One region of the Niveispirillum sp. KHB5.9 genome, then DNA from elsewhere that is predicted to be linked to it. Evidence: riboswitches for the same ligand, from Rfam matches in the RefSeq annotation. Region 1 holds a riboswitch; each other region holds the start of a gene.
The links. A riboswitch is a leader RNA that binds a small molecule or an ion and turns the genes downstream of it on or off. The one in region 1 is predicted to bind cobalamin.
Positions count from the first base shown of each region.

Region 2: another riboswitch for cobalamin. It lies ahead of ACM9HJ_RS28420 (HupE/UreJ family protein); the one in region 1 lies ahead of ACM9HJ_RS00035 (TonB-dependent receptor plug domain-containing protein).
Region 3: another riboswitch for cobalamin. It lies ahead of cobW (cobalamin biosynthesis protein CobW); the one in region 1 lies ahead of ACM9HJ_RS00035 (TonB-dependent receptor plug domain-containing protein).

Region 1 is NZ_JBLTYX010000001.1:4,837-12,771, reverse strand. It holds gene ACM9HJ_RS00045 (FecCD family ABC transporter permease) at 1-886, opposite strand, end outside; gene ACM9HJ_RS00040 (ABC transporter substrate-binding protein) at 1,074-1,901, opposite strand; gene ACM9HJ_RS00035 (TonB-dependent receptor plug domain-containing protein) at 1,901-3,751, opposite strand; cobalamin riboswitch at 3,978-4,162, opposite strand; gene ACM9HJ_RS00030 (FAD-binding oxidoreductase) at 4,370-5,890, opposite strand; gene ACM9HJ_RS00025 (sigma-54-dependent transcriptional regulator) at 6,011-7,330, opposite strand; gene ACM9HJ_RS00020 (sensor histidine kinase) at 7,333-7,935, opposite strand, start outside.
Region 2 is NZ_JBLTYX010000029.1:43,016-50,950, forward strand. It holds gene ACM9HJ_RS28405 (glycoside hydrolase family 2 TIM barrel-domain containing protein) at 1-2,847, opposite strand, end outside; gene ACM9HJ_RS28410 (NnrS family protein) at 3,040-4,245, shown strand; gene ACM9HJ_RS28415 (Crp/Fnr family transcriptional regulator) at 4,302-5,009, shown strand; gene ACM9HJ_RS28420 (HupE/UreJ family protein) at 5,000-5,617, opposite strand; cobalamin riboswitch at 5,652-5,870, opposite strand; gene ACM9HJ_RS28425 (DUF1636 family protein) at 5,928-6,305, shown strand; gene cobN (cobaltochelatase subunit CobN) at 6,293-7,935, opposite strand, start outside.
Region 3 is NZ_JBLTYX010000029.1:52,317-60,251, forward strand. It holds gene cobN (cobaltochelatase subunit CobN) at 1-657, opposite strand, end outside; gene cobW (cobalamin biosynthesis protein CobW) at 664-1,704, opposite strand; cobalamin riboswitch at 1,740-1,955, opposite strand; gene ACM9HJ_RS28440 (hypothetical protein) at 2,056-2,340, shown strand; gene ACM9HJ_RS28445 (thiol-disulfide oxidoreductase DCC family protein) at 2,349-2,783, opposite strand; gene ACM9HJ_RS28450 (sigma-54-dependent transcriptional regulator) at 2,780-4,147, opposite strand; gene ACM9HJ_RS28455 (ATP-binding protein) at 4,144-5,988, opposite strand; gene ACM9HJ_RS28460 (hypothetical protein) at 6,167-6,553, shown strand; gene ACM9HJ_RS28465 (SDR family oxidoreductase) at 6,553-7,851, shown strand; gene ACM9HJ_RS28470 (DUF2269 family protein) at 7,844-7,935, shown strand, end outside.

The sequences.
Region 1 (7,935 bases):
AAGCCCCGGCCAGCGCCGATGGCCACAGCAGCTTCGACGGCTGGTTGCCCGTCACCCGGCGTAGCAGGTGCGGCACGACCAGCCCGACGAACCCGATACTGCCCGTCACCGCCACCGCCGCCCCCACGGCCAGCACCGTGCCGGAAATGACCCGCCAGCGCAGCCGGTTCAGATCCACGCCCAAGCTGGCCGCCGTGCGCTCCCCCAGCCCCAGCGCATCCAGCGCCCGCCCGCTGCCGCCCAGCACGATGATGCCGGCCAGGATGAAGGGTGCGGAGACCAGCAGATGGTCGTTGGTCCGGTCGGTCAGGCTACCCAGCAGCCAGAAGGCGATCTCCAGTGCCGCATGCGGATTGGGCGCCAGGTTGAGCGCCAGCGACGTCAGCGACCCTGCCAGCGTCTGCACCGCCAGGCCTGCCAGGATCAGCATCAGCACCGACGCATCCCGCCCCGCCAGCCCCTGGATCAACCCCATGGCCAGTGCGGCCCCCGCCATCCCCGCCAGCGGCAGGGCCAGCGGTGCCGTCGCCGACAGCCCGAAATAGATGGCCAGCACCGCCCCCAGCGAGGCGGACGACGACGCGCCGATCAGCGACGGTTCGGCCAGCGGGTTGCGCAGATAGCCCTGCAACGCCGCCCCCGCCATGCCCAGCCCGGCACCCACCAGCGCCCCCAGCAGAGCGCGCGGCAGCCGGATTTCCCGCGCGATCAGGGCGGCGGGGCTGGTCTGGTCGGAAAACAGGCCCGACAGCAGCTCACCCGCCGGTACGTCCGCCGGTCCGACCAGGAAGGAAGCGGAGAGCAGGAGGGGGAAGAGGATCAGGAGAAGGGGGAGGATGGGCAGCCGGGCGCTTGCTGCCGGCACCGGTTGTGTGAGGGTGGTCATGTGGCGTCTCCCGACATTCCAGCCTCATCCACCGTCACCCTGGCGAAAGCCGGGGCCCAGCGTAAGGCGCGATAGCGCCGATATGACTCATGTCGCGGCTGACGCCGCTCAGTACTGGGCCCCGGCTTTCGCCGGGGTGACGGTGGAGAAAGCGGGAACGAGGGCGCTTCCATACTGACGGCCATCCTCATTTCCCCTCCCCCAACGCTTCCCCCGCCACCCGCTTCAGCAAATCCACCCCCTCGATCGACGCCGGCGTGGCGCACAGCCAGTAGGAGATGGGGAACCCCGCCACCGCCATCCCGCCGCGCGCCCGCGTTAGGGCCGGGTGTTCCAGCACCGATTGCCCGATGCCGGGCCGGTCGGGGCGCAGACTGTCCACCACCAGCAGGTCCGGCGGCGACAGCAGCAGTGTTTCCACCGCCACCCGCCCATTCGGCCGGCCGGCCATCCGCCCGCCGATATTCTCCAGCCCCGCGGCCGCCATCATGTCATTGACGATGCCGCGCGTGCCCGGCACCTCTCCGCCCGGCCGGTATAACGCCGCCGTAGGCCGTGGACCCGGCCCGCCGCCGGCCGGCCGCGCCCGCAGATCATCGGCCAGCCGCTTGCCCTCGGCCTCCTTGCCCAGGGCCTTGGCCACCTGTTCGATCTGCGCCGGGATCTCGTCCAGCCGCTGCGCCGATTTCAGCTTCAGGATCGGCACACCCAGCCTTTCCAGCATGCCCACCGTCTGGGCGCGGGAATAGCCGCCGGCCACCACAAGATCGGGCTTCAGCATCAGCACCGCTTCCGCCGTCCCGTCATGGGTGGCGATGCCCTCGGCCTGCGCCGCATAGGGCGACAGATGCTCATCGCCCGCCAGCCGCGTCAGGCCCGCGATCTGGTCGCGGGCCCCCAGCGCCAGCAGGAACTGATCGGCGCAGAGCGATAAGGAGACTACGCGAGAAGCCGGCGCCGCCCCCACCGGGGAGGCCACAAGGGCCGCCAGCAGAAGGGCGACGCCGGTCCGCATCAGAACGTCACCGTCACACCGCCAAAGGCCGACCGGCCCGGCGCACGATAGGTGCGAACCTCCTGGTAATCCTCATCGAACAGGTTCTCCACCCGGCCGAACAGGCTGAGATTATCCAGCACGGCCCAGCGGGCGGTGAAGTCCACGACGGTGTATTCGTCCAGGATGGGCGAGGTGGCGGACGCCGTATCACGCTGCTTGCCGGCATAGCGCAGGGCAGCCCCCAGATCGATGCCCTGGGCGACGGTCCAGTCCACCGATGCGTTGATCGTGTCCTGCGGACGGCGCGGCAGGTCACGGCCCGTGCGGCGGTCCTTGGCCTCCAGATACGTGTAATTGGCCTGGATCAGCACGCTGTCGATGGGCTGCGCCTGGAAGGTCAGCTCCACACCCTTGGTCCGCGCCTTGGCCACGTTGATATAGCCGTTGGAGAACGCGATCATATTGTCATAGACATTGCGGAACAGGCTGGCGCCGAAGCTGACCTTGCCATCCAGCAGCGGCTGTTCGAAGCCGGCATCCACGCCCTTGCCCTCTTCCGCCTTCAGGCTGGTATTGCCATAGAACGGGTCGTAGAGCTGGTACAGCGTCGGCGCCTTGTTGGCGGTGCCATAGGAGGCGCGCAGGATGGTGCCCGTGGCCGGGACCTCGTACGCACCCGTGGCGCGCCAGGTGCCCTCGGTGCCGAACTGTTCATGATCATCGATGCGGCCGCCCAGGGTGACGGTCAGATCGTCGGTCAGGGCCGCCTGATACTGGGCGAAGGCCGACTTGGTGGTGACGCTGTCATCCAGGCCGGTGGTCGTGGCGGTACCCGCCGTGTTGGTGGTCTTGGCATCCTCCTCATCCACCGACAGGCCGATGGTGGCGATGTCCTTGGTCCGGACATGCAGGTTGCCCTGATAATCCAGCGCCTTGCGGCGGCTGTCGAAGGTGGAGAAGCGGTAGAAGCCCGTGGGCTCGTCGAAATCGCGGTCAGTGCTGGCATAGCTGGCGGCCAGGCTGTTCTCGAACTTGCCATCCAGCAGCGACAGGCTGGTGCTCCCTCGCACCTGCCACGTCTCCTTCTCCTGGTCCGACGGGCCGTCGCCGCCGAACGGATCGAATTCGGTGTCCAGCCAGGACCAGCCGGCATTCAGGTCGAAGCGCAGGATCTCGCTGGCCTGGAAACCGACGCGGCCGCTGACGGAGCGGGCATCGGTGCCGTCCTTCTCGTCACCCACGAAGGTGCGGGAGAAGCCATCGGTGGACAGGTTGGATGCCGACAGGGCGTAATCGGCCTGTTCGGTGCCGCCGGTCAGCGTGGCCTGCTGGCGGAACGTGCCATAGGAACCGCCTTCGATGGTGCCGCGAATCCTGGTCTCGCCTTCGCCGCGACGGGTGATAAAATTGATCACGCCGGCCATGGCGTCATTGCCGTAAAGCGCGCTCTGCGGGCCTTTCAGCACCTCGATCTTCTCGATATCGCCGGTCATCAGGCTGTTGAAGTCGAACTCGTTGTTCGCACCCGACGCGTCGTTCACTTCCACGCCGTCGATCAGCACCTTGACCATGCCGGCTTCCGATCCGCGCAGGCGGACGGTAGAGGTACTGCCCAACCCGCCATTGCGGGAGATGGACACGCCCGGCAGGCGCTTCAGCAGGTCGATGGCCTGCACCTGCTGCCGGCGCTCGATCTCGGCACTGTCGATGACATTGACGGTGCTGCCCACGCGCGCCTGTGCCGTCGGCACCTTGTTGGCGGTGACGATGATCTCTGCCACCTGGGTCGGCTCGGCCAGGGCGGCCGTGGCGGACAGGATGGCGGCGGCACCCAGCAGGGTGGCGCGGAAAAGGTTAATTCGGCTCACTTCTAAGACTCCGATCCGTTCTTTTTCTGACGAATCCGGAGGATGCGCATGCAGCCGGCATCGACAGCGCCCCCATTGCCGGGAACACCTGCCTTCACACCGTTATCTGGTCCTGGCGATGGCCTGAAGCAGGCCCTTTCTACAAAGCCGTTCCACCCGCGCACTCCCTCGGAAGCGCCGGCGCGAAACGGTAAACCGTCCCATCGGGGCACCCCGCCCAATGGCCGCGCGACGCATTGCCGATGGCAGGTCTCCTGGCTCGCGGGTCACAGCGTCAGCCCGGCCTTCCCAGTTTCCCAGTGGCCATGTCGGGCTTCGCTAACCGCTTACAGTTGCGGGGGCAGCCGCGGAATTTAACCGCATTCCCTTTTCACCCCTTTTGCAAGGGGAACCATCGATGAACGGGTCTTACCGCGCCTGCGAAGGGGGCGCAAGGGAACCCTTATCGACGCCCGGCATGCCACCCCCGTGGGGGCGGCATGGACCGTGGAAGAGGCTACCCTCTCCTGATCCCGATGAGCTGGGTCATTGGGATCAGGTCGGCGGCGATCGCCGCCGCGCCGCACGTGCGGCGTAGCCAAGCCGCCGGATGGCGGCGCCCGGCGACTGAGGGAGCCTTTAAATGGGTTTAATACCCTGCCCGTAATTGAAGAAGCTGTCCGGATCGACCTGCTTCTTCACTTCGCGCAGGCGGGTATAGTTGGCGCCGTAATAGGCGCCGGCCCAGTCATCCAGGGTCGGGTCGGGGAAGTTCTGATAGGCGCCGATCGCCGAACAGGTCTTGTTGGCCAGGGCGTAGAAATCCTTCTGCCAGGCCAGGTTCTCGTCGATCAGCCCCTGCGGATCGGACGTCTGCCACCAGTTCATTTCCACCGAGAACAGCCAGTCGTAGCCGCGATGGACGTAAGCCGTGGCGTCGGGTTTCACATCATTGATGACCCCGCCCGTCTGGAAGAACTTGAACGCCACGGGCATGGAGGTGCCGGGCATGGCCTTCGCCGCCTCGAACATCGCATCCACCGCCGCGCGGGTGATGCGGGCGGAATGCATGTAGCTGGATTTCTCCTGATAATAATAAGGGAAGGTCTCTTCCGACAGGAAATCCTGGGCCACCCAATAGGGGATGTCCTCGTGCACGGTGCGCTTGTCGGCACGTTCCCACAGGGGGCCGAATATCTGCTTCAGACTGGTGCCCTTGGTCTTGTGCAGCTGCGCCAGGATCGACACGTTGCTGCCCACACCCTGGCACCGCTGCTGGATGCTGGGCAGGGTGATGTTGATTTTGCTGCCGAAACTGTCGGGCGCCGCCGGCAGCCGCTGCAGCAGGTCATACACCACCCCGGCCTGGTCCTTGGTCCAGGTCAGTTGACAGACCGACACCGTATCGACGGGAAAGGTCTGCAGGGTGAAGTCGGTATTGATGCCGAAATTGCCCCCGGCTCCGCCCCGGCAGGCCCAATAGAGGCCGCTGTCCTGCTTGTCATCGGCCTCATGGCGTTCCCCGTCGGCGGTGACCAGCGACGTGGACCGCAGCAGGTCGGATGCCACCCCGTAGCGGCGCATGTTGAAACCGATGCCGCCACCCAGCAGGAACCCCGCCGCCCCCACCGCGTCGCAGCGGCCATGGGTGATGGTACGGCCCAACCGTTCCAGCTCCTTATAGACCAGGGAATTGATGGTGCCGCCCTTGACCCGGACGATGCCGTTCTTCTTGTCCAGAACCTCGACACCCGCCATCAGCGACATGTCGATCAGCAGGCCATTGGTGGCCGAATATCCGGCATAATTATGCCCGCCCGACCGCACGCGGAAGGGCAGCCCCTGCTGCTTGACCCAGCGGATGGCGGCCTGCACATCCTCCGTCTTCAGACAGCGGGCGATGCCCATGGGCAAGGTGCCGTAGCGCAGATTGTTGGGCCGGCAGACATCACCGAAGAACGGGTCCAGTGGCGTCAGCACCCCGCCGCTGACCTGGGCCGCCAGGTCCTTCCAGGCCGATGGCGGCGGACAGGCATCGCGCGGTGTGGCGGCCAGTGCCGTCGCTGCCCAGGGCAGCGACGGGACCAGCGGCGCCACCGCCGCGAACTTCCCCAACCCCACCAGGAAATTGCGGCGCGACGGCACAACATTCTGCAGCATGATGCCTCTCCCCCGAACATATTATCGTTCAGGTTTATATGGGCATATGCCAATCCCGTCAACGCGGGGTTGTGGTCATTTTCGCGCTAAAGTATTATTTTGAATCCGGAATGATGACAATTATCGAAAATCATCTATTTCGACCCCGAAACGCTTCAGCTTGTCGTAGAGCGTTTTCCGCGGCACCGCCAGCGTCTCCGCCGCCGCCGCGACATCGCCCTTGTGGTCGGCCAGGGCGGCGCTGATCAGCTGCCGCTCGAACGCCTCCACCTGGGCCGCCAATCCCACCTCACCCGGCACACCACCCAGCAGCGCCGGCAGGCCCAGGGCCATGCGGTCGGCGACATTGCGCAGCTCGCGAACATTGCCCGGCCAGCGATGGGCCAGCAGCGCCTGGCGGTCGGCCGCCGGCACCACCACCGGCGCCCGTCCCAGCCGGTCGCCGGCGGCCAGCAGGAAATGGTCCAGCAGCATGCCCACATCCTCGCGCCGGTCGCGCAGCGGCGGCAGGGTCAGGGGCACGACGTTCAGGCGGAAATACAGATCCTCGCGAAACCGTCCCTGCCGCGACAGCGCCCCCAGATCCTCCTTCGTCGCCGCCACGAAACGGATATCCAGAGCGATCGACCGGTTGGAACCCAGCCGCTCGACCTTGCGGTCCTGCAAAACCCGCAGCAGCTTCACCTGGGCTGCCAGCGGCATGCTCTCGATCTCGTCCAGGAACACGGTGCCGCCATCGGCGAATTCCAGCTTGCCGATGCGAGTCTTGGCCGCGCCGGTGAAGGCGCCAGCCTCATGCCCGAACAGCTCGCTTTCCACCATGCTGTCGGGGATCGCCCCGCAATTGATGGCGACGAACGGCTTGGAGGCGCGGGATGAGAACTGGTGCAGGGCCCTGGCCACCATCTCCTTGCCGCTGCCCGTCTCGCCCAGGATCAGGATGTCGGCACCGGTATCCGCCACCTGCCGGATCAGCTTCTTCACCGCCAGCATCGGGGCCGACCGTCCCAGCAGGGCGGCATCCAGCCCATCCTGACGCGCCAGTTCCTGGCGCAGCGCGCCCACCTCCGCCGACAGAAGCCGCTTTTCCAGCGCCCGTACCACCGTGGCGACCAGCCGGTCGGACGCGAACGGCTTCTCGATGAAATCATAGGCGCCGTCACGCATGGCGCCCACCGCCATGGCGATGTCGCCATGCCCGGTCATCAGGATCACCGGCAGCCCGGCATCGACCTGCAAAGCCGATTTCAGCAGCGCCAGCCCATCCATCCCCGGCAGGCGCACATCGGTGACCAGCAGGTCGGCCCCGCCTTGCTTCAGCGCATCCAGCGCCGGTTCGGCGGCGGCGAAGCAGGTGGCGGGCAGGTCGGCCAGTTCCAGCGCCTGTTCCACGCCCAGGCGGACGGCGTCATCATCCTCCACCAGCAGGATGCGCCCCATGCTCACTCCCCTTCCCCCGCCGGCAGGTCGATGACGAACACAGCGCCCCCCTCCGGCCCGTTGCCGGCGGTTAGACTACCATCATGGTCGCGGATGATGCCGGCCGAAATCACCAGCCCCAGGCCAAGGCCCAGACCCTGTGGCTTGGTGGTGAAGAATGGTTCGAACAGGTGTGGCATATGCTCATCCGCGATGCCCGGACCGGTATCGGCGACGCGCAGCGTCACCCGCTCGTCCAGCATCTCCCCCGTCACCCGCACAAGCCGCACCTCCCGCCCCGCCACGGCATCCAGGGCATTGCCGATCAGGTTGACCAGCACCTGTTCCAGCCGCAGCGCGTCGCAGCGGACGGTCAGGCCCGCCGGCAATGCGATCTCCATCTCCGCCCCCAGCCGCCGCACTTTTTCCGCCAGGATGGTCAGGGCATTGTCGATGGCGCGCGCCAACGGCACATCCTCCGGCCGGTTCTCCGACCGCCGGGCGAAAGTGCGCAGCTGCCCGGTGATCCTGGCCATGCGCTCGGTCAGCGCCGCGATATGCCCCAGATTCTCCGCCACCCGATCCAGCTTGCCGCGCCCCAGAAAGGCGGCGGCATTGTCGGAAAA
Region 2 (7,935 bases), on a different contig from region 1:
CATATAGTCGTGGTTCTGGTCGGCCACCGCCCCCTGCCACAGGCCGATGGCGGCGGAACTCTTACGGTCGACATAGCTTTCGTGCGGCCCGCGCCCGTACCAGCGCAGATCCTTCAGACTGTCTGAGGTATTGTACCAGAGGCCCACGCGCACCGGCGGCGGCAGGTCATCCTTCAGCGGCGTCAGTTCACCCGTCACCAGCACCGACCCGTCACCTTCCATGACATAGGTGGTGGCAAAGCGCGCGGCACCCGCCCCCAACCCATGATCAACGCGGACCATGGCGCCATCACCCTGCTTGCCGGCGGCAATATTGCGCACATCGCGCGCTTCCGTCATCCGCTTCCAGCCGCGCTGCTGCGCCACGATGGCGGTGGCCGTGTCATTGTCGGTTTCGGCCCGGAAGAAATTGGGCGACCCGCCGGTCAGCAATATGCGCCCATCCTTGCCATAGCGCTTCACCAGGCCCGTGGCCTTGTCGATCACCAGTTCCGCCCCGGCGGCCGACAGGCGCACCTCCTCATCCCGCTGCTCCAGTGCGACCTTGCCCGACCGCGCGGCAATCTCCGCCGGGGAGGTGGCGAGCGTGAACTGGTCCCACCCGACCACATGGCCCGCCGGTACCAGGGGGATGGCCCCTTCGCGGGCGCGGACCCGGATGGTGACCAGATATTCCACCCCCGGCACCGGTTTCACCTTGGGCAGCGGCAGGGTGATCACTCCCTGGCCACGGGCGGGGATGGCAGGCGTCTCCACCTCCCCCTTGGCCAGCGGCGAACCATCGACCTCCACCACCCAATCCAGGCTGAAGCCCGACAGGTCGCGGAAATCGTGGCGGTTCAGCACGGTGACGCGGCCGGTGGCGGGATCGAAGCCTTCGAACTGCACGGGCGACTGGACCTTGGCCACCTCATACAGATGCGGGTTGGGCGTGCGGTCGGGCTGGATCAGCCCGTCACCGAATTCGATATCGCCGCCGGGGTTCGGGCCATATTCGCCGCCATCACCCCAGTAACGCTTGCCATCCTTGGTGTAGCGATACATGGACTGGTCCACCCAATCCCAGATGAAGCCGCCCTGCAGCTTTTCCGGATAACGATAGATCACATCCCAGTAATCCTTGAAATTGCCGCCAGAATTGCCCTGCATATGGGCATATTCGCACTGGATCATCGGCTGGGTGCGGGCCGGATCGGTGGCCCAGTCCACCATCTTCTCGATATCGTCATACATGGGCGCATAGATATCGACATAGGTGTTGGGCCGGTGGTCCCAATCCAGCGTGCCCCAGCCCAGGTAGGAGACGAGGCGGCCCGGATCGCGCTTGCGCACGGCGGCGGCGGCCTTCTCAAACGCCGGACCGATTCCCGCCTCGTTGCCCAGCGACCAGAAGATGATAGAGGGATGGTTCTTGTCCCGCTCCACCATGTTGACCACGCGGTCGATATGGGCCTGATCCCAGGCGGGATCGAAACCGATCTGCAGCTTCTCCCGCAATTCCGGGTTCTTGTTGGCATAATCCATATAGGCGTGGCTCTCGATATTCGCCTCGCCCATGACGTAGAGGCCGTACTCATCGGCCAGTTCGTACCAGCGCGGATCGTTGGGATAGTGCGAGGTGCGCACCGCGTTGAAATTGTTCTGCTTCATCAGTTCGATGTCGCGGCGCATGCTCTCTTCGGAGATGATGTGGAACGTCTCCGGATCATGTTCATGCCGGTTCACGCCGCGGATGGTGATGGGCTTGCCATTCACCTTCACCTGACCGTCCCGGATTTCCACGGTGCGGAAGCCGACACGCTGCGGCGTGGCCTGCAGCACGCGGCCCTGCGCGTCCAGCAACTCGACCAGGGCGGTATAGAGGTTGGGCGTCTCCGCCGTCCAGGACTTCACCCCCGGCACGGTCGCGTTCAAGGTGACGGTGCGTTCCGCCTTGCCCGACCCGACCCTCACCTGCTTGACCAGCACTTCCCGCCCGCCATCGAACAGGGTAACGCGCGCCGTGGAAGTCTGCTGCGACGGGGTGATGGCGACATCGACGGACAGGATGCCGTCGCGATAATCCTTGTCCAGGCCGGCGCGCACGAACAGGTCGCGGACACGGGTCTTGGGTGCGGCAACCAGCCGGACGGAGCGTTCGATCCCCGATACCCGCCAGAAATCCTGATCCTCCAGGTATGAACCGTCGGACCAGCGGAACACCTGGATGGCCACCATGTTGCGACCGGGCTTCAGGAAGCGGGTGACGTCGAATTCGCTGGGAAGCTTGCTGTCCTCTGCGTAACCCACCTTCTGCCCGTTGACCCAGACATAATAGGCGGCACCGGCGGCACCGATATGCAGGATGACATCCTGCCTGTCCCAGATTGCCGGCAGGTCGAAATCGCGACGGTAGGAGCCGACACTGTTCATCTCATGCGGGATCAGCGGCCGGTTGGGCGGGTGGGGATAGATCACATTGTTGAAACGCGCCTGATCGTACCCTTCGGCCTGCCACATGGCCGGCACCTTGATCTCCTTCCAGGCGGAGACGTCGTAATCCGGCTTCTCGAACCCGGCGGGCAGCGCCAGGGCGGAGGGGGAGAAGTTGAACTTCCACAGCCCGTCCAGCGACAGATGCCGCGCCGATGCCGCCCGGTTGCCGGCCAATGCCGCTTCCCGCGTCTCATACGGGAACATGGTGGCGCTGGCCGGCAGGCGGCCGCGTTCATTGACCACCGGGTTCTCCCAATCGGGGCGGGAGGGATCGATCTGCACCGGCTCCACCTTGGGCTCCGGCGCAGCATAGGCTCCGGTGGCGAAACCGACGGCCAGGGCCAGACCGGACAGGTATGCGGAACGCGACATCATCTCCCCCCGAATTGATTATCTGAGATCGTTACCTGGGTATGATTAGTATGATAATTTTTGGCAACAGAAATGATGCCGACGGGTCCCAACCGTTCCCCGCCCGCATGATTCTGTTTGCGCTGGCGCAAATTCGATCGATGCGTCCCGGCCTAGGATGGGGCTTGTCCTTATAGCCCCCGAGGCCCCGGAATGTCCGCCCGTTTTGAAGATATCTCGTCTCCACCGCCCGCCCGGCTGGCGCTTTTCGCCTATGGGTTCCGGCCCTTCTTCCTGGCGGCGGGGCTGCATGCCGTGGCCGCCGTCACCTCGTGGCTGATCGTGTTGCGCACCGGTGCCAGGCCACAGGGGCTGGGCGATCCCGTGGCCTGGCATGCGCATGAGATGCTGTTCGGCTTCGCTGCGGCCGCCATCGCCGGCTTCCTGCTGACGGCGGTGCCGAACTGGACGGGGGAGCGCGGCTTTGCCGGCGGACGGCTGATGGCCTTGGCCGGCCTGTGGCTGGCCGGCCGGCTGGCGCTGAACCCGCTGGCGCCGCTGCCGGCGGTACCGGCCGCGATCATCGATCTGGCCTTCTTCCCTTCCCTGGCCGCCCTGGTCCTGCCGTCGATCATCAAGGCGCGGACGAAGCGCAATTATGTGCTGGTGTTGTTGCTGGGGTTCCTGACGGTGGCCGGAGCGCTCTACCACCTGGACCGGCTGAACCTGCTGGCGGGGGCCTGGACCCATGGCAAGGCGCTGGGCATCGGCATGGTGTTGCTGATGGTGTCGCTGATCGGTGGCCGCATCGTCCCCTCCTTCACCAGCAGCGCCCTGCGCCGGATCGGACGACCCGTGGAGATCGCCCCCTTCGGCTGGGTCGACAGGGCGGCGCTGGCCGGCATCGTGCTGATGGTCGTGGCCGACATGGTGCAGCCTGACGGTATCCTGCCCGGCATCGCCGCCCTGGTGGCCGCCATCGCCCATGGGCTGCGCCTGTCGCGCTGGCATGGGCTGAAGACCCTGGGCCAGCCGATCCTGTGGGTGCTGCACCTGGCCTATGCCTGGATACCGGTGGGGCTGCTGCTAAAGGCGGCCTGGCTGCTGGTGGGGATCGGGCTGGGGCAGGCCTGGACGCATGCCATCACGGCGGGCGCCTTCGCCACCATGATCCTGGCCGTGATGTCGCGCGCGGCACTGGGCCATACCGGCCGCGATATCGTGGCGGCAAGGCCCACGGTGGCGACCTATCTGCTGCTGACGCTGGCGGCGGGCGTGCGGGTGGCGGCACCCGTCCTGCCCGACCCGATGCTGGCCCATGCCATCGCCGGCACCTGCTGGCTGGCGGCTTTCGGGCTTTACCTGCTGGTCTATGCTCCGATCCTGGTCCTGCCGCGCGCCGATGGTCGGCCAGGGTGAAAGCCCATGGCGTTTCGTCTATGCTGGCCGCTTCCGCAAGCCGGTATGATGACCCCATGGAAAAGCCCAAGCCCGATCCTTCCCTGCTGCGCGCCATGCAGATGTTCGCGGGCCTGGATGAACAGGTCCTGGGCGCGGTGATGGCGCAGGGCCAGGCGCGGCTGGTGCCCAAGGGCAGCATCGTCTTCAAGCAGGGCGACGTGGCCACCACCTGCCACGCCCTGATCGACGGGCGCATCAAGATCCAGCAGACCGGTCCCGACGGGCAGCAGGTGGTGGTGCAGTTCGTGGGGCCGGGGGAGATGTATGGCACGCTCGCCATGTTCCTGTCCGGATATCCCGGCGACGCCATCGCCGTCACCGACAGCGTGGAACTGGTCTGGTCGGTGGACAGCATGAAGGCACTGATGCTGGCCCACCCGCGCATCGCCCTGAACACCATGGCTATGCTGGGCAACCGGCTGGAAGATATGCACACCCGCGTCAGGCAATTATCCACCCAGCGGGTGGAACGCCGCGTCGCCTATACGCTGCTGCGGTTGGCGCGGCAGGCCGGGCGGGCGGTGGAAGTCGGGGTGGAGATCGACTTCCCCCTCACCCGCCAGGATCTGGCGGAGCTGACCGGCACCACCCTGCACACGGTCAGCCGCATCCTGTCCGCCTGGGAAAGTGCCGGCGTCACCGCCGGCGCGCGTCAGCATATCGTGGTGGTGAAAGCCGAGGCGCTTGTCGCCATCGCGGAAGACTTGCCCGCTCAGACCTGACCGGCCAACGCCGCCAGCCCGACCAGGGCAACCGCCCCGCCCAGCAGGCGCGGCAGCTTGCCGGCGATCCAAGCGCGGTGACGCAGCAGCAGCGCCGCACCCAGCGCGATCACCGACTGGATCACCGCCAGCCCCAGCAGGTAGACCACGATCGGCGTCGTCTCCGCCCCGAAGATCGACTCACCGTAAGCGTAGCCATGGAACAGGCCGGCAATCGCGAACAGCACGGCCCAGGCCGCCACGGGCAGGGCCCGGCCGCTGGCGATCGCCCCGCCGGCCACCAGCACCGACAGGCCCACGACGATCTCTGCCGCCGGCAGGTTCATGCCTGCGACATGCACGCCCACGCCCAGGCAGGACAAGGCCACGAACAGCACCGGCAGCATCAGGGGCAGCCGGGCAACGGCCACGGCCAGACCGGCGGCCAGGATGAAGGCCAGATGGTCCGGCCCGATGATCGGATGGCCCAGGCCGGACAGCAGACCCTGGGTGAAGGTGGCGGGCATTTCGCCATCCATCATGTGATGGGCGAAGGCCGGGCTGGCAGCCAGGACGACACTGGACAAGGCGGCGCCGCAGGCCGTGGCGCGGCGGAACAGAAGCGACATACTTCCTCCTTTGCGTCCTCCCTCCGAGGACGGTCTTGGCTATGGTTCCACCGGCAGGTCTCCTGGCTTGCGGCTGATGGCGCACCCGATCCGCCTTCCCGGCCTTGAAGGGGCCAGTGGCATGATGGACATGATGCTCGCCGCTCACAGTTGCGGGGGCAGCCGCGGCGCAAGGCTGGTGGAGGTCCGGCCCGTCCCGCGTTCCCTTTTCATGCCGGTATTGAAACCGGCAACCGTTGGAAGCGGCGGCACTATGGACCGGACCCGGCATGGTTGACAAGCGGGAGTGCCACCGGTCTATTGCCGGCCCATGACCGACCCGAACGCCCCCCGCCCCACCGTTTCTGTCTGCCGGTCCTGCCGGGGAAGCAATCCCGACCTGCCCCCCGAACAGCGGCCGGGTGTGGTGCTGTCCCAGGGCCTGTGTGCGGTGGAGCCCGGTGACGTTGCGGTGCAGGTGGTGGATTGCCTGGGCAATTGCAATCGCGGCCCCTCGGTGGCGCTGCAATGTGCCGGGCGCTGGCAATATCTGTTCGGGGAAATCGATCCCGTCACCGGCCCCGCCGACCTGCTGGCCGCCGCCCGCCTGCTGGCGGTATCGACGGACGGGCTGCTGCCCTGGCGCGAGCGACCGCCGGCCCTGAAAAAAGGCCTTATCGCCCGCCTGCCGCCGCTTCAGTCACCGTAACCGGCCTTCAACCGGGTCAGATCGGCGCGTGTGCTGTTGCGGCGCGGATGCCAGAGGCCGCGGCGCATGGCTTCCTCCAGCCGGGTTGCGATGTGCCCGGCTGCCGCCGGGTTCTCCGCTCGCAGGAAATCCGACACCGCGACATCGGCCACATAGGCATCGAACAACAGGTCGAACTGGTGCGACCGCACGGCGCCGGCCAGGGCGGCGAGCGCGAAGGCGCTGTCCACGGCCACCGCCATCTCCGCCGCTCCGGCATAGCCATGGCGCGTCATGGCGGCGATCCAGCGCGGGTTGGCGGCGCGGCCGCGCAGGGTTCGCGTCACTTCCTCCACCAGGGTCCGCACCGTAGTTCGTTCGGAGTCCGCAGTATCAAGATGGTAAATGGCCGGATCGGCTCCCAGACTTTCCGCCGCCGCCGCGAACCCGCCCTCGAACGCGATCATGCCGTCATTGTTCAGGATATCATTGTCGTGATGGTCCTGGGCATGCACCAGGGCGTCGCTGCCCTGTACCCGCCGGCGCCATTGCAGGGGCAGTGGTACACCGTCCAGCCCTTGCCCATAGGCATGACAGGAACCATCCAGATAGGAGGCCCCCAGTTCCGACCGTCCATGCCAGCCGCCATCGGCGATCAGCGCGCCCACGGCCCCGTCATAGGCACCGGCCGCCGCACCGAAGATACGCGCCGTCGCGTGCCGTTCGGCCACATCCACCGGCAGGCCCGTTGCCACCAGATCCCCCGCCTCCCGCCGCACATGCAGGGCCAGCGGGTTGATGTCCTCCCCCTCCGCCAGTGCAGCGACGGCCGCCACGGCGCGGTCGAACAGCGCCAGCTGCTGGGCAAACATGTCGCGGAACAGGCCGGAGATGCGCAGGGTGACATCCACCCGCGGTCTGCCTAGCACTCCGGCCGGCAGCAGTTCCATCCCCGTCACCCGGCCCGACGCCCCCTCCCAGCAGGGGCGCACGCCCAGCAGCGCCAGGGCCAGGGCCAGATCCTCCCCACCCGTGCGCAGGGCCGGACTGCCCCAGCAATCGACCACCAGCCGCTTGGGCCAATCGCCCTGGTCCTGCAAATGCCGGGTCAGCACCCCATCCGCCGCCTTCCAGCCCAGGGCCCAGGCGGTGGGCGTGGGCACGGCACGCGGATCGAGTGCAAACAGGTTGCGCCCGCTGGGCAACGTGTCGGCCCGGCCGCGTGACGGCGACCCGCCCGGACCCGGCCGCACGAAACGCCCGTCCAGCCCCGCCAGCAGCGCCGCCATCTCCGCATCGGCACTGGCGGCGATGCGTGGTGCGATCCGGTCATGCAGCCCGGCCAGGATGCAAGGCACACGGTCCCAGCCGGGATCGGGTCGGGCGGTACCGTCCAGCAGCGCCGCCGCCAGCCTTTCCAGCCCCGCCCGCACCCGGCCGCAGGTCAGGGGCACACCCTCCACCCAGGCGCCCAACGCCATGGGTATCCCTTGTATCCATGACGACTCCGGCGGGGCCGACATCAGGGCGCCGACATCATCGGTCAGGTCCATATCCAGCGCCAGGGCCGGCGGCAGGGCGGCGTCCGCCCCCTCCCCCCGTCCGCGCGGGAAGCGGGCAAGGGCGGCCAGCAGCCTTGCCTCGCCCTTCG
Region 3 (7,935 bases), on a different contig from region 1:
CGCCGCCAGCGCATCGGCCATGGCATGCACGGGCTCCACATCGCCGGCCTGCAGGTGGGAGCGGTAGAAGACCAGGGCCACGGGCGGCGCCTCCGCCGCCACCGCCCCCGACCAGCCCGTATAGTGACCGAAGCGGGGCAGCGGCGCCGGCTCCCGCCATTGCGCGCCATGCCCCGTCAGGCTGGCGGCATAGGCCAGCATATGGGCGGTATTGTCGATGCCGCCCTCCTGGAAATAGGACCAGAGCCGCCGCGCCACCGGCAGCGGAACGGTGCCTGCTGCATCAAGTGCGGCATCGGCCGCATCCTCCCCCGGCAGGGCCGCCAGCATCACCCCATGGTGGCGACAGGTCTCCGTCAGCCGTTCCAGCCCATAGCGCCAGTACCCCGCCCCGCCATTCAGCCGCAGGATGACCAGCCTCGACCCGGCCACCACCTTGTCCAGATAGAGATCGACCGACAGCGGATGGCCCAGCCGCGACAGGTTGGCCAGCCGCAGGTCGGGCAGGCGATGGCGTTCCCGCCGCCACGCCGCCGCCGTCACCGACAGGTCGCTGCTGGAAAAGGACAGCAGCACCAGCGTGGCCGGGCTCTGTTCCAGATCCTCGGTCGTCGGCGGTGCCGCTAGATCGACCTCTCGGGTCGGCAGCAGATGCATGGGGGATCAGCCGGCCAGGGCCAGCGTCACCGCATCCTGGTCGATACCGTGTTCAGCGATCACCACCAGCCGCGACCGTTTCTCCTCCCCCGGACGCCACAGCCGGTCGAAACCGGCCTGCACCCGGCCGCCCACGCCCTGGACCAGCAGGCGCATAGGCTTGCCCGGCACCTCGACAAAGCCCTTCAGGCGCAAGATGGCGAAACGGTCGGCGACATCCGCCAGCTTTTCCGCCAGCGCCGCCGGGTCGGGCTGAGCCGGGATATCGACGGTGAAGCTGGTGAAATCCTCATGATCATGGTCATCCTCGCCATCATGATGGCTGGGACGGTTGGCCAGATCATCCTCCGCCGCCGCACCCACACCCAGCAGGACGCGCGGATCGATGCGGCCTTCCGATGCGTGCAGGATGCGGCTGCGCGGTACCTCGGCCCGGACCAGGGCGTCGATCGCCGGCAGGGTTTCCGGGGCCACCAGATCGGTCTTCGACACCACGATCAGGTCGGCGCACAGCAGCTGGTCCTCAAACACCTCCATCACCGGCGTGTCATGGTCGACGATGCCGGCGGCGTCGCGCTGCGCCGCCAGGGTGGCGGGATCGGGGGCGAAGCGGCCGGCCGCCACGGCATCGGCATCCACCACGGCGACGACGCCATCCACCGTCACGCGGGTGCGCACGTCGGGCCAGTTGAAGGCCTGGACCAGCGGCTTGGGCAGGGCCAGCCCGCTGGTTTCGATGATGATATGGTCGGGCGGAAGTGGCCGGGCCAGCAGCTTCTCGATCGCCGGCACGAAATCATCGGCCACGGTGCAGCACAGGCAGCCATTGGCCAGTTCGATGACGTCATCCTCCGCACAGGCTTCGATCCCGCAGCCGCGCAGGACGGCGCCATCGACACCGACATCGCCGAATTCATTGATGATCAGGGCCAGCCGGCGCCCATCGGCATTCTCCAGCAGATGGCGGATCAGCGTGGTCTTGCCGGCGCCCAGGAAGCCGGTGACGATGGTGGCCGGCACCTTGCCGGCCGGTTGGGTACGCGACATGGGACATCTCCTCTGCCCGCCGCCCCGGCGGGTTGGATTGCATCACATGCGCCGGCAGGTCTCCTGGCTCGCGGGTCAAAGCGCCCTATCCGGCCTTCCCGACCCTGGCGGGGTCAGTGGCATGGGTGGGTGAAGCGCATCACCGCCTACAGTTGCGGGGGCAGCCGCGGCATCGGGCCGTAAGGCCCTGAACCGCATTCCCTATTCTCCCCGGCCTTGGCCGCCGGGGCACCGTCGCGGGCCGGATCGTGCCCGGCCCGGTGCCGGGAAGCAACAGGGAAAGCGGTGGGACAGGCTGCGACGGGCCTGTTAGGGTGCATAACCCCACCTTTCCCCAAGGGTCCGTCCGCAATGTCGCCGCCGCAGGTTTCCGTCGCCATCCCCATCACCTGTCACGACGGGACGAAGGAGATCCAGGCCCTGTTCCGCATCGACGGGTTGGTGGCGCAGGGCACCAAGGGCTGGTCCTGCATGGTCCATTTCGAACCCCTCATGCGGCCGGTCACCGTCTGGGGCACGACCCCGCTGGACGCGCTGCGCAACGCCGTCATCGCGGGCGAAGGGCAATATTCCTACCTGTCACGCCGGGTGACCTTCCAGACTTCTTTCCAGGGAAGCGACCTGTTCTTCGCCTGACACTCCCTTCAGTCGAAGAAGCGCTTCGCCTGTGCGGGTGACGGCACCAGACAGAGTTCCCGCTTGCCGAACAGGCGGTAACGGTTATCGGCCAGCCGGTCATAGAGCCAGTCGGTCAGCGCCAGGGGCAGCAGCCCGAACACCCTGGCCCAGGACCAGGGGGCCCGCAGCCGCCGGGCCAGCCGGAAGGCCGCCTTCGACCGCAACGATGCCTCCCCACCCTCGATATAGACGAAGCTGTTGGTCAGGTGCGGCATGCCGATGGCGGCCAGCACAGCCTGCCCCGCCGCCGACTGCACGGCCGCGAACAGGATTTCCTGATCCGCCTCCGTCGCCAGGATGAAGCGCACCGATCCGTTGCACAGATTGCACACCCCGTCGAACAGGCAGGTCGGCCCGCGCAGCAGCCGGTCCAGAACGGCCGGGTCCATCTCCGTGGTCATCGCAGCCCCATCCTGTCCAGCTTCTTCAGCAAGCCCACACGCGACAGGCCCAGCAGGCGGGCGGCATGGGTGTGGTTATGGCCCGTCTCCTCCAGCGCCTGGATGATCAGGCGGCGCTCCAGGGCCGCCACCTCATGCTCCAGCGTGCGTCGTCCGGTGGGCGGGGCTTCGGCGGCGGGCACTGCCGCCTCTTCCCCCGCCGCAAACGCCAGATCGGCGGCATCCAGCAGCCGCTCACCGCCATCCCCCGGTCCGGCCAGGGCGGCGGCACATTCCACCAGGGCGCGCAATTCGCGCACATTGCCGCGCCATTCCCGGCCCGCCAGCCAGTCCAGCGCATCGGGCGTGAAACGGGCGGGTGCTGCCGCCATGCGGCGCAGGAACAGGGTGGCCAGCACCGGCACATCCTCCGGCCGTTCGGCCAGGGGCGGGGTGCGCAGCACCATGCCGCGCAGCCGGTAATAAAGATCCTCACGGAACCGCCCCTCCGCCACCATCGCCTCCAGGTCGCGATGGGTGGCGGCGACGACACGGGTATCGGCCTTGCGCGGCTCGCGCCCGCCCACCGGCTGATAGGTGCCTTCCTGCAGGAAACGCAGCAGCTTCACCTGCATCGGTGCCGGCATCTCCCCCACCTCGTCCAGGAACAGGGTGCCGCGATGGGCGGTTTCCACCAGACCCGGCCGGTCGGCATGCGCACCTGTGAAGCTGCCTTTCAGGTGGCCGAACAGCTCGCTTTCCAGCAGTTCGGCGGGGATGGCCCCGCAATGGACGGGAACGAAGGGCTGGTCGCGGCGCCCCCCGCCCTGGTGCAGGGCACGGGCCACCAGTTCCTTGCCCGTGCCGCTGGGCCCCAGCACCAGCACCGGCACCTGTGTGGGCGCGATGCGGCGCACCAGGTCGCGCAGCCGTGCCAGGGCGGCGCTGATACCCACGATGCCCAGATCATCGGCACCGCCCGCCGCATCGCGCAGCCGGCGTAGCTCCGCCACCAGCCGCCCGCGCTCCAGCCCCCGTTCCACGACGACGCGCAGCAGGTCGGGTTCCAGCGGCTTGCCCAGGAAGTCCCAGGCTCCACGCTCAACCGCCCGCAGCGCCAGCGCATGGTCGGCATGGCCGGTGATCACCACCACCGGTGCCGGCGCGAAGCGGGGGATCAGTTCCAACCCTGCCACCGGGTCATGGTGCGGCGGCATGGACAGGTCCAGCAGGACAAGATCGGCCGGCTGCTTTTGGAACGCGGCGGTGGCCGCCGCCCCGTCACCGGCCACCGCCACCTCATGCCCGAAGCCGCGCAGCCAGGCCGCCCCCAGGCGCTGGAAGGCCGGTTCATCATCCACCAGCAGGATGCGCGCCTGGCTCATGTCCGGTCCTCCGTCCCATCGGGAAATGTCAGGCACAGGCAGGTGGACCAGCCCGGCCGTGTCACCAGCGATGGCGATCCGCCATGGGCCTCCATGATGCGGGCGACGATGGCCAGCCCCAAGCCCGTTCCGCCCGGCCGGCGCGATACGAAGGGCTGGAACAGCCGGTCGCTGATATCCGCCGGCACGCCCGGCCCATCATCGCAGACCATGATGCGCACCGCTCCCGCCGCGCGCTCCGCGATCACCGCCAGCCGCGTGCCATGGGCGGCGGCATTTTCCAGCAGGTTGACCAGCGCCTGGCGCAGCCGGCGCGGATCGGCGCGGATGGTCAGGGCCGGATCGATCTCCCGCTCCACCTTCAGGCCCGGCAGCCCCGACAGGGCCATATCCACGGCATCGGCCACCGGCATGTCGTGTAGGTCCGGCCGCGCCGTACCGGCATAATCCAGCACGTCGCGCACCAGCATCTCCATACGACCCAACTGCTCCGCGATCTCCGCCCGCACGTCGGGCGCGGTGCCGGCCGCGGCCATGGCGATGATGTTCAACGGGTTGCGCAGATCATGCGCCACCGTGGCCGCCAGCTGCCCCAGTTCCACCAACCGCGCCTCCTGCTGGCGCCGGCGCTCCGCCCTGGCCAGGACCTCGGCATGGTCCAGCCGCCCGGCCGCATCGGCCAGACAGCCCGCGAACAGGCCGGCGGCATGACGCGGCCCCGGCGGGGCATCATCCCAGCCGGCCAGATCGCAGCGCCAGCCGGCCTCATCACGCGACAGCACCAGGGCCGGCACCGACCCCACCGCTTCCCGCCGCACATCGACGGGCAGTCCCAGTCGCCCGCCGATCAGGGTGGCGGCTTTGTCCAGCAACTCCGTCCAATCCGTGGGCCGCGCCAGATCCTGCCGCCATTCCGCCAGATTACCGGCCCGCACCTCCCCACCGGGAAACACCAGCCGGTCGGCCAGCCGGCGCAGCGGTGCCATGGCGGCCACCCCGGCCATTGTCATCAGCAGCATCAGCAACCAGATTTCCACGAACCCATCGGCCAGGATGCCGCGCATCCCCCCGGCCACCACCGGCAGCACACCCACCAAGGTGCCACCCGCCGCCATCAGCCCCATCAGCAGCAGCCAGACCAGCGTCCGCCGCGCCCACAGGTTCACATCCATCAGCTGGTAGCGCAGGATGCCATAGACCAGCGCCACGCCGTAAAGCGGCATGCCCAGCACCGGCCAGGGATAGGCATCGATGCCCAGCGCCGGAAAGGCGAAACCGGTCAGGCTGGCCAGCCCGACCAGGCTGGAGGCACCGATGGCCAGTGCCTGGCGCCGCCGCTGCCCCGTCAGGTGCAGCCAGCCCTGGAACAGCCGCAGATGCCCAAGGATGGACAGCAGGCCGCAGACCCCGACGACCACCCAGCCGGCGGCACTGGGGATGAAGACCCCGGCAAAGCCGCGCCACTGCATCACCCGCCCCGGATCGACCAGCAGCCCCAGCAATGTCGCCGCCCCCGCCAGCCCATAGGCCATGCGCGCCAGCGGCCCCGCCGCCCCGCATCGCACGAAGGCCAGCACCAGATGCACGAACACCGCCGATGGCAGCGGTGCCAACGCCACCAGCACGCCGACCAGCGCATCGCTGTCCGGCCCGATCAGCGGCGGCAGGGCCTGCCCCAGGCTCCACACCGCCACACCCAGCAGGAACAGGGCCAGCAGCCGCGCGCCCGGCACGGGTGCCGCCTTGCGCAACAGCAGCAGGGCAAGCGCGATGCCGGCCAGGGCCGACAGTGCCAAAGCCGCGACATAGGACAGGACGGGGATCGTGGTTTCTGTAAACATCGTTGACAGTATCCTATCAGGAACCGTTCACGCCGTTAACAGTGCTCCAGGCCCGATCGGGCCGAAAGCACCGGAAACCGGCCTTCACAACGCCTGAACAGCACATGGCATGCCAATCGCAATAAGGGACCCGAGGGCCGACACAGGGTTGGCCCGAGAGGACGCAACGGAGACTGTCATGACGTCGCTTTCCCTGACCCTTCTGGGCTGGTGCATCACCCTGTCCCTGTCGGCCCTGGCGGCGGCCGCGCTATGGCGCCCGCTGCTGGTGCTGCTGGGTGAACTGTGCGGGACCGAGCAGCGCTCGCGCTTCTGGACCATCTGGTCGGTAGCCATGGTCATGCTGGTGCCGCTGCTGACCGTGTCGGCCATGGACCTGGAGGGCGACGCGGTGCAGGTGCTGCGCGGTATCATCTTTTACGCCGTGGGGGGTATCGTGCTGGCGCTGCTGGGCATGGGATACGCGGTCTGGACGCGTACGCCGCGTCCGGAGAACAATCATGGCCATTATCCCGAACCCGTCCATCCGGACGTGGTCGCCGCCATCCGCCGGGAGATGCCGTGATGCGTGTCCTGATCATTGGTGCCGGCGGCTTTGTCGGCCGGCACCTGCTACCGAACCTGCGGGATGAAGGGATGGAAATCATCCCCACCGGCCGTTCGCCCGACCGTCTGCGCCGCCTGTTCCCCGGTTGTCCCGTGCAGCAATGCGACCTGTCCCGTGACAGGGCGGCCGACTGGCTGCCCCGGCTGGCCGGCATCGATGCCGTCATCAATCTGGCGGGTCTGATCCGTGATGGTGCTGGTGGCTTCGATGACGTGCACGAACAGGGGGCCAAGGCGCTGTTCGATGCCTGCCTTGCCGCCGGTGTCCGCCGTGTCATCCAGGTCTCGGCCCTTGGGGCGGACGAAATGGGGACCAGCGCCTATCATCGCAGCAAGAAGGCCGCCGACGACCATCTGGCTTCCCTGGACCCGGAAGGCGGGCGCATGGACTGGGCGGTGCTGCGCCCGTCGCTGGTCATCGGACGCGGTGGGGCCAGCACGGAGATGCTGGCGGCCTTGGCAGCAGCACCCCTGCCGTTGCGCCTGGGTCCCGGCGACTGGCGGGTGCAGCCGCTGCATGTCGATGATCTGGTGGTGATCATCATCCGCCTGCTGCACCGGAGGGAGCCGTTCGCGGGCCGGCTGGACTTGGTGGGGCCGGAACCGATGACGACGGATACGCTGACCCTGACGCTGCGCCGCTGGCTGGGCCTGCCGCCCGCCCGCTTCCTGCCCCTGCCCCGGCCGCTGCTGGCCCTGGGAGCGGCACTGGGTGACAGGTTCGGGTTTGGTCCCGCCTCGCGTGACAGCTTGGCCATGCTGGCGGCGGGCAATGTCGGCGATGACAGCGCCGTGCGCGCGTTCCTGGGCCGGCCCGCCCGGCCGCTGGCCCAGGCGCTGGCACGCCATCCCGCCATGGCGGCGGACCGCTGGCGGGCACGGTTGCTGCCGCTGGCCACACCCATCCGCCTGCTGCTGGCCGCCATCTGGATCTGGACGGGCATCGTCTCGCTGGGCCTTTACCCGGTGGAAGGCAGCTACGCCCTGCTGGCCCCACTGGGCCTGACGGGATTATCCGCGACCCTGGCGCTTTATGGCGGGGCCTTGCTGGATTTGGGTCTGGGTTTGGCGCTGCTGCTGCGCTGGCGGCCCGTCGCCATTGGGGCGGCGCAGCTGGCGCTGATGGCCGTCTACACGGCCTTGATCAGCCTGTACCTGCCCGACCTGTGGCTGCACCCGTTCGGGGCGATTTCGAAGAACCTGGCCGTGGCCGGCGCCACGCTGGCCATGATGGCGATGGAGGCGGAGCATGGATGACTATATCCTGCTGAAATATGTCCATATCATCAGCTCCACCCTGCTGTTCGGCACCGGCCTGGGCACGGCCTTCCATGGTTGGAT